One region of the Microbacterium paludicola genome, then DNA from elsewhere that is predicted to be linked to it. Evidence: predicted binding sites of a transcription regulator. Region 1 holds the regulator's gene; the other holds the start of a gene.
What was found. The regulator HspR, encoded in region 1, represses chaperone genes until heat shock. The targets are predictions, from matches to a motif close to AAGTTGAGTCNNNNNGACTCAACTT.
Positions count from the first base shown of each region.

Region 2: a site for HspR is predicted at 2,373-2,397, ahead of ABD161_RS01270 (ATP-dependent Clp protease ATP-binding subunit). Genes of this name have one in related genera too.

Region 1 is NZ_BAAANG010000005.1:83,547-87,959, forward strand. Features, by position in the region: gene glgX (glycogen debranching protein GlgX) at 175-2,325, opposite strand; gene ABD161_RS05670 (heat shock protein transcriptional repressor HspR) at 2,322-2,777, opposite strand; gene ABD161_RS05675 (DnaJ C-terminal domain-containing protein) at 2,919-3,914, opposite strand; gene grpE (nucleotide exchange factor GrpE) at 4,036-4,413, opposite strand, start outside.
Region 2 is NZ_BAAANG010000001.1:252,693-257,105, forward strand. Features, by position in the region: gene ABD161_RS01250 (GlxA family transcriptional regulator) at 182-1,168, shown strand; gene ABD161_RS01255 (hypothetical protein) at 1,191-1,535, opposite strand; gene ABD161_RS01260 (hypothetical protein) at 1,546-1,923, opposite strand; gene ABD161_RS01265 (hypothetical protein) at 1,949-2,275, opposite strand; gene ABD161_RS01270 (ATP-dependent Clp protease ATP-binding subunit) at 2,419-4,413, shown strand, end outside.

The DNA of each region.
Region 1 (4,413 bases):
CCGCTCGCTCGATAACCGGGGTGGGCCCGCGCAAAGGTGCGGCAAACGCACGGAACGAGGTGCGCAAAGGTGCACACGCCGCACGTTTACCCCACCGGTTGCTGAGCGAGCTTGCGAGCCGAAGCGACCGAGCCCAAACCACCCACCCGTGCGAGCCGCTTCTGAAAAGAACGCCTAGAGGGAACGCACCACCACGACGGTATGGGCGTCGAGCCTCATCGAGGTGCCGGCCTCGATGCGGGATCCTTCGGGGACGTCCGGATCGGTGGACAGCACCACCTCGCCGACGCGCACCCACTCGTTCTCGGGGAGCGCGACCTCGATCGCGTGGTCGTGCGCGTTGAACCAGAGCAGGAACGACGCGTCGAGCATCTGCTGGCCCTGAGGCCCCGGCTCGCGCAGCGGGCGGCCCGAGACGAACATGCCGACGGCCTTCAGCCCGGCGTCGCCCCAGTCGCCGTCGGTCATCGGGCGTCCGGCGGGGTGAAGCCAGACGAGGTCCCTCGGCCCCGCGGCGATCGTGGGGCGCCCTTCGAACCAGTGTCGCTGGCGCAGCGCGGGGTGCTCGCGGCGCAGGCGCAGCGCGGCCTTCGTCACCTCGTAGACGTCGAGCCAGGCGTTGTCGGCGCCCCAGTCGATCCACGAGATCTCGTTGTCCTGGCAGTAGGCGTTGTTGTTGCCGCCCTGCGTGCGGCCGCGCTCGTCGCCCGCCGTGAGCATCGGCACGCCGTTCGACAGGCACAGGGTCGCCATGAGGTTCGCCGCCTGCCGGCGCCGCAGGGCGAGGATGGCGGGGTCGTCGGTCTCGCCCTCCACGCCGTGATTCCACGAGCGGTTGTTGTCCGTGCCGTCGCGGTTGTCCTCGCCGTTCGCCTCGTTGTGCTTGTGGTCGTAGGACACCAGGTCGCGCACCGTGAACCCGTCGTGCGCGGTGATGAAGTTGATGCTGTTCGAGGCCGTGCGGCCGTCGTCGGCGTAGAGGTCGCTCGATCCGGCGAGGCGCGTCGCCACGGCGTGGATGGGGGCGCCCCCCCGCCAGAAGTCGCGGATCGTGTCGCGGTACTGGTCGTTCCACTCCGCCCACTGCGGCGGCATCCGGCCGACGAGGTACCCGTCCATCGACACGTCCCACGGCTCGGCGATCAGCTTGACGTGACGCAGGATCGGATCCTGGCCGATCGCGATCAGCAGGGCGCAGTTGAAGTCGACGTCGTAGCCGGTGCGGGTGAGGGCCGACATGAGGTCGAACCGGAACCCGTCGACGTGCATCTCGGTCACCCAGTACCGCAGCGAGTCGAGGATGAGCCGCAGGGCGAGCGGGTTCCACGCGTCGACCGTGTTGCCGCAGCCGGTGACGTCCCAGTAGCGGTCGTCGAAGCCGCCGTGGGCGGGATCCGGCAGCACCCGCTTGTAGAAGCCACGGTCGTCGAGACCGCGGAACGACAGCGTCGGACCGTCGGGGCCGGCCTCGGCGGTGTGGTTGTAGACGACGTCGAGGATGACCTCGATGCCCTCGCGGTGAAGCGCCTTCACCATGTTCTTGAACTCGGCGACCTGGCCGCCGCGGTCGCCCGACGAGCTGTACGACGCATCGGGGGCGAAGTACGAGATCGTGTTGTAGCCCCAGTAGTTCGTCAGCCCGCGGTCGAGCAGCGCCGGTTCGGAGAAGAACTGCTGCACGGGCAGCAGCTCGACCGCGGTGACGCCGAGGTCGCGAAGGTAGGAGGTCGCGGCGGGGTGGGCGAGCCCGGCGTACGTGCCGCGCAGCTGCTCGGGGATGCGGTCGTGGAGCTTCGTGAAGCCCTTCACGTGCAGCTCGTAGATCACCGTCTCGCGCCAGCGTGTGCCGAGCAGCTCGTCGCCCTCCCAGTCGAAGGACGGATCGACCACGACGCTGCGGGCGGTGTATCCGGACGAGTCGGTGAGGTCGCGGACGGCCGGCTCGCCCTCCCGCGCGCCGTAGATCGGCTGCTCGGCGATGATCGTGCCGCTGGTCGCGAGACCGTACGGGTCGAGCAGCAGCTTGTGCGGGTTGAACCGGTAGCCGTTCTTCGGGTCCCACGGTCCGTCGACGCGGTAGCCGTAGCGCTGCCCGGGGCGGATTTCGGGCAGGGCGCCGTGCCAGATCCCGAGCGTCTGCTCGGTGAGCTCGTAGCGCGTCTCGCGGTCGTCCTCGTCGAACAGGCAGAGCTGCGCGCTCGTCGCGTTCGGCGCGTAGACGGCGAAGTTCGTCCGCGCCGGCGTCCAGGTGGCGCCGAGGGGCCATTCCCAGCCCGGCCAGATCGGCGCGGTCTCGCCGAGCGTCCGCCAGGTGACAGGGCTCATCGGTCTCCATCCTCGTGCGAGCGCTGCTGCGGAGGCGTCCACAGCACGAGCTCGGCGCTGCGGCGCACGCGCGTGCCGGCGCGCAGCGTGACGACGGATCCCGTCGCCCCGGCCGCGAAGACGCGCGCGCCCGGGCGGGCGGCGCGTTCGGCCTGCAGCGCGTGCCCGAGGTCGCGCACGCGGCGGCGCAGGTCGCGCACCTCGTCCTCGAGATCGAGCACGCGCGCGATGGCGGCGAGGCTCATCCCCTCACCCGACAGCTTCGCGACCTCGCGCAGCTGCGCGATGTTGCGGGCCGAGTAGCGCCGCGAACCGCCGCGCGTGCGGCCCGGCACGACCAGGCCGATCCGGTCGTACTGACGCAGGGTCTGCGGATGCATCCCCGCGAGCTCGGCGGCCACGGCGATCGCGAAGACGGGCGCGTCCTCGTCGATCTCGTACGTGTCGCTCATCCCGTCCTCCTCTCGCTCGTGCCGTGTGTCCAACTATCCGTTCGCTGAGCGAGCGAAGCGAGTCGAAACGCGGTGATCATCGCCGTCGGCTCGGCTGCACCGTTTCGACTCGGTCGCTGCGCTCCCTCACTCAACGACCGATCAGCCCGACGCCTTGCCCATCAGGTCGGCGCGCGGGTTGCCCTGCGGGCCGACCTCGACGAAGCGGGCGAGCGCCTCGCGAGCCTCGTCACTCAGGTGGCTCGGCACGACCACCTGCACCTCGGCGAGCAGGTCGCCGGTGCCCTTCTGGGAGACGATGCCGCGGCCTTTGACGCGCAGCACGCGGCCGGACGGCGTGCCGGGCGCGACGCGCAGCTTCACCGGATCGCCGCCGAGCGTCGGCACCTCGATCGTCGCGCCGAGCGCGGCCTCGGCGAACGTCACCGGCACGACGACGCGCAGGTTGAGCCCCTCGCGCGTGAACACCGGATGCGGCCGCACCGCGATCTCGACGACGATGTCGCCGGGCTCGCCGCCGTCGGGCGAGGGACGGCCCTTGCCGCGCAGGCGGATCTTCTGCCCGTCGGCCACGCCGGCCGGGATCTTGATCTTGAACGGCTTGCCGTCCTCGCTCTGCAGCGAGATCGTCTCGCCCTTGGCCGCCGTGACGAAGTCGATCGTCGTGCGGGCTCGGACGTCGCCGCCCTTCTGCGGTCCGCCGAAGCCGCGGAAGCCGCCGCTCGGCTGGCCGAAGCCGCCGTTGCCGAATCCGCTCTGGCCGAAGCGTCCGCCGCGACCGCCCTGGTTGAACATGGCGAAGATGTCGTCGAAGTCCTGAGCGGATCCGCGGTTCTGCGTGAACGCGCTGAACACGTCGTCGAAGCCGCCGTTCGAGCCGCCCGCCGTGAAGCGCGCGCCCGATCCCATCGCGCGGAGCTGGTCGTACTCCTCGCGCTGGGTCGGGTCGGAGAGCACCGAGTACGCCTCGCTGATCTCCTTGAACTTCGCCTCGGCCGCCGTGTCCCCCGGCTTGGAGTCGGGGTGATACTGCCGCGCGAGCTTGCGGTACGTCTTCTTCAGGTCGGCCGCGCTGACGTCCTTCGACACACCCAGGACCTTGTAGAAGTCCTTCTCGAACCAGTCCTGACTGGCCATTTCCACCTCTTCGTAAGGCTTGGCGGTTTCGACTCGGTCGCTTCGCTCGCTCGCTCAACCAACACTGTTCGTTGAGCGAGCGGAGCGAGTCGAAACGGGCCGAGCCGACCCGGATGTCGAACTACTCCGCCGGGACGGCGACGACGACCTTCGCGGCCCGCAGCTCGATGTCGCCGAGCCGGTAGCCGAGCTCGACGACCTCGAGGATCGTCGCCTCGGTCGTACCGGGGACCGGCTGCTGGAAGATCGCCTCGTGCTGCTGCGGGTCGAACGCCTCGCCCGCGGCGCCGTAGGCGACGAGGCCCATGCGCTCGGCCACGCCGCGCACCTTCTCGGCGATCGCGGTGAAGGGCGTGCCCTCGCCGAGGTCGCCGTGCTTCTCGGCGCGGTCGAGGTCGTCGAGCACGGGGATGAGGCCCTTCACTGCCTCGCCCTTCGCGCGCGCGATCTCGATGTGGCGCTGCTCCTCGGTGCGCCGGCGGTAGTTGGCGTACTCGGC
Region 2 (4,413 bases), on a different contig from region 1:
GTAGCCGTCGACGTGCACCTCGTGCACTGTGGCGGCGACCGCGACGACCGACAGGATCGCGAGAAGGATGAGAAGGATCATGGCAGTCATCCTGCGCTTGCGCGGATCCTGCCAACAGTGGCAGGATCGCCATAACCCGCAGGAATACTGCCACCCTCACTCCATCCCTCAGGAGCCCCTCATGAAGACCGTCGCGTGCATCGTGCAGGAGGGGTTCGCGCCCTTCGAGTTCGGCGTCGCCTGCGAGGCGTTCGGCCTCGACCGCACGGCGGAGGGGATCGAGAAGTTCGACTTCCGCATCGTCACGCCCGACCCGGGAGCCGTCACATCCAATCTCGGCTTCTCGATCAACGTGACCGACGACCTGACCTTCGCCGAGACCGCCGACCTCGTGGTGGTCTCGACGCAGCCGAAGTCGGCGTGGGGACGGATCGACACCCGGGTCGCCGCCATCCTGCGCTCCGCCGTCGAGCGCGACGCGTGGATCCTCAGCGTCTGCAGCGGCGCGTTCGTGCTCGCCGCCGCGGGCATCCTCGAAGGTCGCCGTGCGACGACGCACTGGCTGTACGCCGACACGATGGCGCGGATGTACCCGCGGGTCGAGGTGGATCCCGACGTGCTCTACGTGCAGGACGGCCGCATCATCACGAGCGCCGGCACCGCGGCGGGGCTCGACGCGTGCCTGCACCTGCTGCGCCAGGAGCTCGGCGCCGAGGCCGCCAACCGCATCGCGCGCCGGATGGTCGTCGCGCCGCAGCGCGAGGGAGGGCAGGCGCAGTTCATCCTGAAGCCGATGCCCGACCAGACCGGCCTCTCGCTCGCGCCGGTTGCCGACTGGGCCGTCGCCAACCTCCACCGCGACCTGACCGTCGAGCAGCTCGCGAACCGGGCGCACATGTCGCCGCGCACCTTCGCGCGCCGGTTCAAGGCCGACTACGGCACCACGCCGGCGGCGTGGCTCGCGCGTCAGCGCATCATCCAGGCGCAGCGGATGCTCGAGGAGACCGAGTGGGGCCTCGACCGCATCGCCGACGAGTGCGGCTTCGGATCGGCGGCGGTGCTGCGCCAGAACTTCTCGCGGGTGCTCGGCACCACGCCGACGGCCTACCGCGCGCGGTTCGCCTGCCCGCCCGAGACGAAGAAGGCCCGCGAGGTCGTCGCGGCCTGACCGCCCGTGCCCAGCGGCGGGGTCAGCGGCTGAAGAGCTGCACGACTGTCGGGTACACCCCGGCCCACAGCGCCTGCTGGATCAGCACGAACATGCAGTACCCGAGCGCGATGGCAGCGAGCCCCTTGCGGGGGTGCCGGAGGCCGAGCAACGCGCACGCCGCGCCGGCGAGCGAGAGCACAAGCGAGACGATCGCGACGACGGCGCTCACCGTGGCGTACGACCACTGCAGCTCGTACGACAGGATCGGCAGGAAGCTGCTCGCGGCGCTGAGGAGGATGAGCGCGCCGACGATGCTGATCGCGACGATCGCGAAGGTGTTGGCGCGTACCGGAGGCGCGGCGGGGGCGTAGGGCTCAGCGGTCATCCGTTGCTCCTCACAGCACCGAGGTCGCGGCGTGGATCATGAACTCGAGGATCGTGACGAAGCCCGAGATCACGGGGACGAGGCCCACGCCGACGGAGACGCCGGCGAGCACGAACCGCGCGCGCGACGCCATCCCGATCGACCCGGCGACGATGGCGCCGATCCCCAGCAGGGCGCTCGCGAGCTGCGTCGGCAGCGACGAGAGCCCGACGGTCGTCGGGTCGCCCGAGCTGACGGCCGCGGCGAGCACGAAGATCGCGACGAACCCCAGCAGCACAACGCCCGCGGCGAACCCGGCGGCGACGAGTGACGCGACGCCCCGGCTCGCGGGTCGCGCGGCGGGGGCGTTCCATGTCGCGGGCGGCGGCGGGTACTCGGGTGCGGTCACGGGGTCAGGCTAGCGAACGCCGAGGTCAGAGGAACAGCAGGATCGCGGCCAGCGTCGCGAGCGGGGCGAAGGCTCCGACGGCGATGCAGACGAGGCCCCTGCGCCGGGATGAGCCGAAGAACACGCCGATGCCGCCGAGGACGATCGCGACGGTTCCCGCGAAACCGGCGATCGCGAGGCCGAGCATCACGCCCATGTGCGCGACCCCGTGGACGAACAGGAGGGGGTACAGGGCGTACAGCAGGCCGAACACCGCGATGCCGGCGGCGACCTGCGCGGGCGTGATGACCATGCTGCCGACGTGCGGCCGCGACGGTCGCGCGGGAAGCCGCGGCGACGGGAGCGTGGTCATCCCTCCAGGATGGCGGCCGCGCCGCCGCGTGTCTGTCCACCGTTCGGAGGGCACGCCGCAGCCGGCGACGTCTTCCGCGACCCGCCTCGATCCGATAAACTTGAGCGAAAGCGACTCAAGTTTGCAGGGCTTCGGAGGCGGCAGTGGCAGAGCAGCAGCAGGATCAGCAGAGCGCACTCGAGCAGTTCGGCATCGACCTGACCGAGCGCGCCCGGCAGGGGAAGCTCGACCCCGTGATCGGACGCGACGGCGAGATCCGGCGCGTGAGCCAGGTGCTCACCCGCCGCACGAAGAACAACCCCGTGCTGATCGGCGAGCCCGGCGTCGGCAAGACCGCCGTGGTCGAGGGCCTCGCGCAGCGCATCGTCGCGGGCGACGTGGCCGAGAGCCTGAAGGACAAGCGCCTGATCAGCCTGGACATGTCGGCACTCGTCGCCGGCGCGATGTACCGCGGCCAGTTCGAGGAGCGGCTGAAGAACGTCCTGAAGGAGATCACCGAGTCGGAGGGCCAGGTGATCACCTTCATCGACGAGCTTCACGTGCTGATGGGTGCCGGCGGCGGAGAGGGATCCGTCGCGGCGTCGAACATGCTGAAGCCCATGCTCGCGCGCGGCGAGCTGCGCCTGATCGGCGCGACGACGCTGAACGAGTACCGCGAGTTCATCGAGAAGGACGCCGCTCTCGAGCGCCGCTTCCAGCAGGTGTACGTGGGCGAGCCGTCCGTCGAGGACACGGTCGCCATCCTGCGCGGGCTCAAGGGCCGGTACGAGGCGCACCACGGGGTGACGATCACCGACGGCGCGCTCGTCGCGGCCGCGGCGTTCAGCAACCGCTACATCCCGAGCCGGCAGCTGCCCGACAAGGCGATCGACCTGATCGACGAGGCGATGAGCCGCCTGAAGATGGAGATCGACTCCTCCCCCGTCGAGATCGACCAGCTCAAGCGCCAGGTCGACAGGATGCGGCTGGAGGAGCTCGCGCTCAAGAAGGAGAAGGATCCTGCATCGAAGGAGCGACTCGCCAAGCTGCGCGAACAGATGGAGGAGTCCTCGCGCGAGCTGGCCGAGCTCGAGGCGCGCTGGGCGCGCGAGCGCGGCGACCTGAACCGCGTAGGCGACCTCAAGAAGCGCCTCGACGAAGCGGTGACCGAGCGCGACCGCGCCCTGCGTGAGGCCGACTACGCGAAGGCGTCGAAGCTTCAGTACGAGACGATCAAGCAGCTCGAGGAGCAGCTCGCCGAGGCCGAGCGCCAGGCGGAGGCCGGCGCCGACGAGCCGCGGATGGTGAACGAGCAGGTCACCGACGACGACATCGCCCAGGTGATCGCGTCGTGGACGGGCATCCCCGTCGGGCGGCTGCTGCAGGGCGAGACCGAGAAGCTGCTTCACCTCGAGGCCGAGCTCGGCCGGCGCCTCATCGGGCAGAAGGAGGCGGTCGGCGCGGTGTCCGACGCCGTGCGCCGCTCGCGCGCGGGCATCAGCGATCCGAACCGTCCCACGGGCTCGTTCCTGTTCCTCGGCCCCACGGGCGTGGGAAAGACCGAGCTCGCCAAGGCGCTCGCCGAGTTCCTGTTCGACGACGAGCACGCGATGGTGCGTATCGACATGTCGGAGTACGGCGAGAAGCACTCGGTCTCGCGCCTCGTCGGCGCCCCTCCCGGCTACGTCGGCTACGAGCAGGGCGGGCAGCTGACCGAGACCGTGCGGCGGCGTCCCTACAGCGTCGTGCTGCTCGACGAGGTCGAGAAGGCCCATCCCGAGGTGTTCGACGTGCTGCTGCAGGTGATGGACGATGGACGCCTCACCGACGGGCAGGGTCGCACCGTCGACTTCAAGAACGTCATCCTGATCCTGACGTCGAACCTCGGCTCGCCGATCCTGATCGACCCGACGCTCTCGGCCGAGGTCAAGCGCGAGCAGGTCATGCACCTCGTGCGGCAGGCGTTCAAGCCCGAGTTCGTGAACCGCCTCGACGACATCGTGATGTTCCAGGCCCTCACGCAGGATGATCTCGCGCAGATCGTCGAGCTGCAGGTCGACCTTCTGCAGCGCCGGCTCTCGACGCGCCGCCTCACGCTCGCCGTCACGCCGGATGCCCGCGCGTGGCTTGCCGAGCGCGGCTACGACCCGGTGTACGGC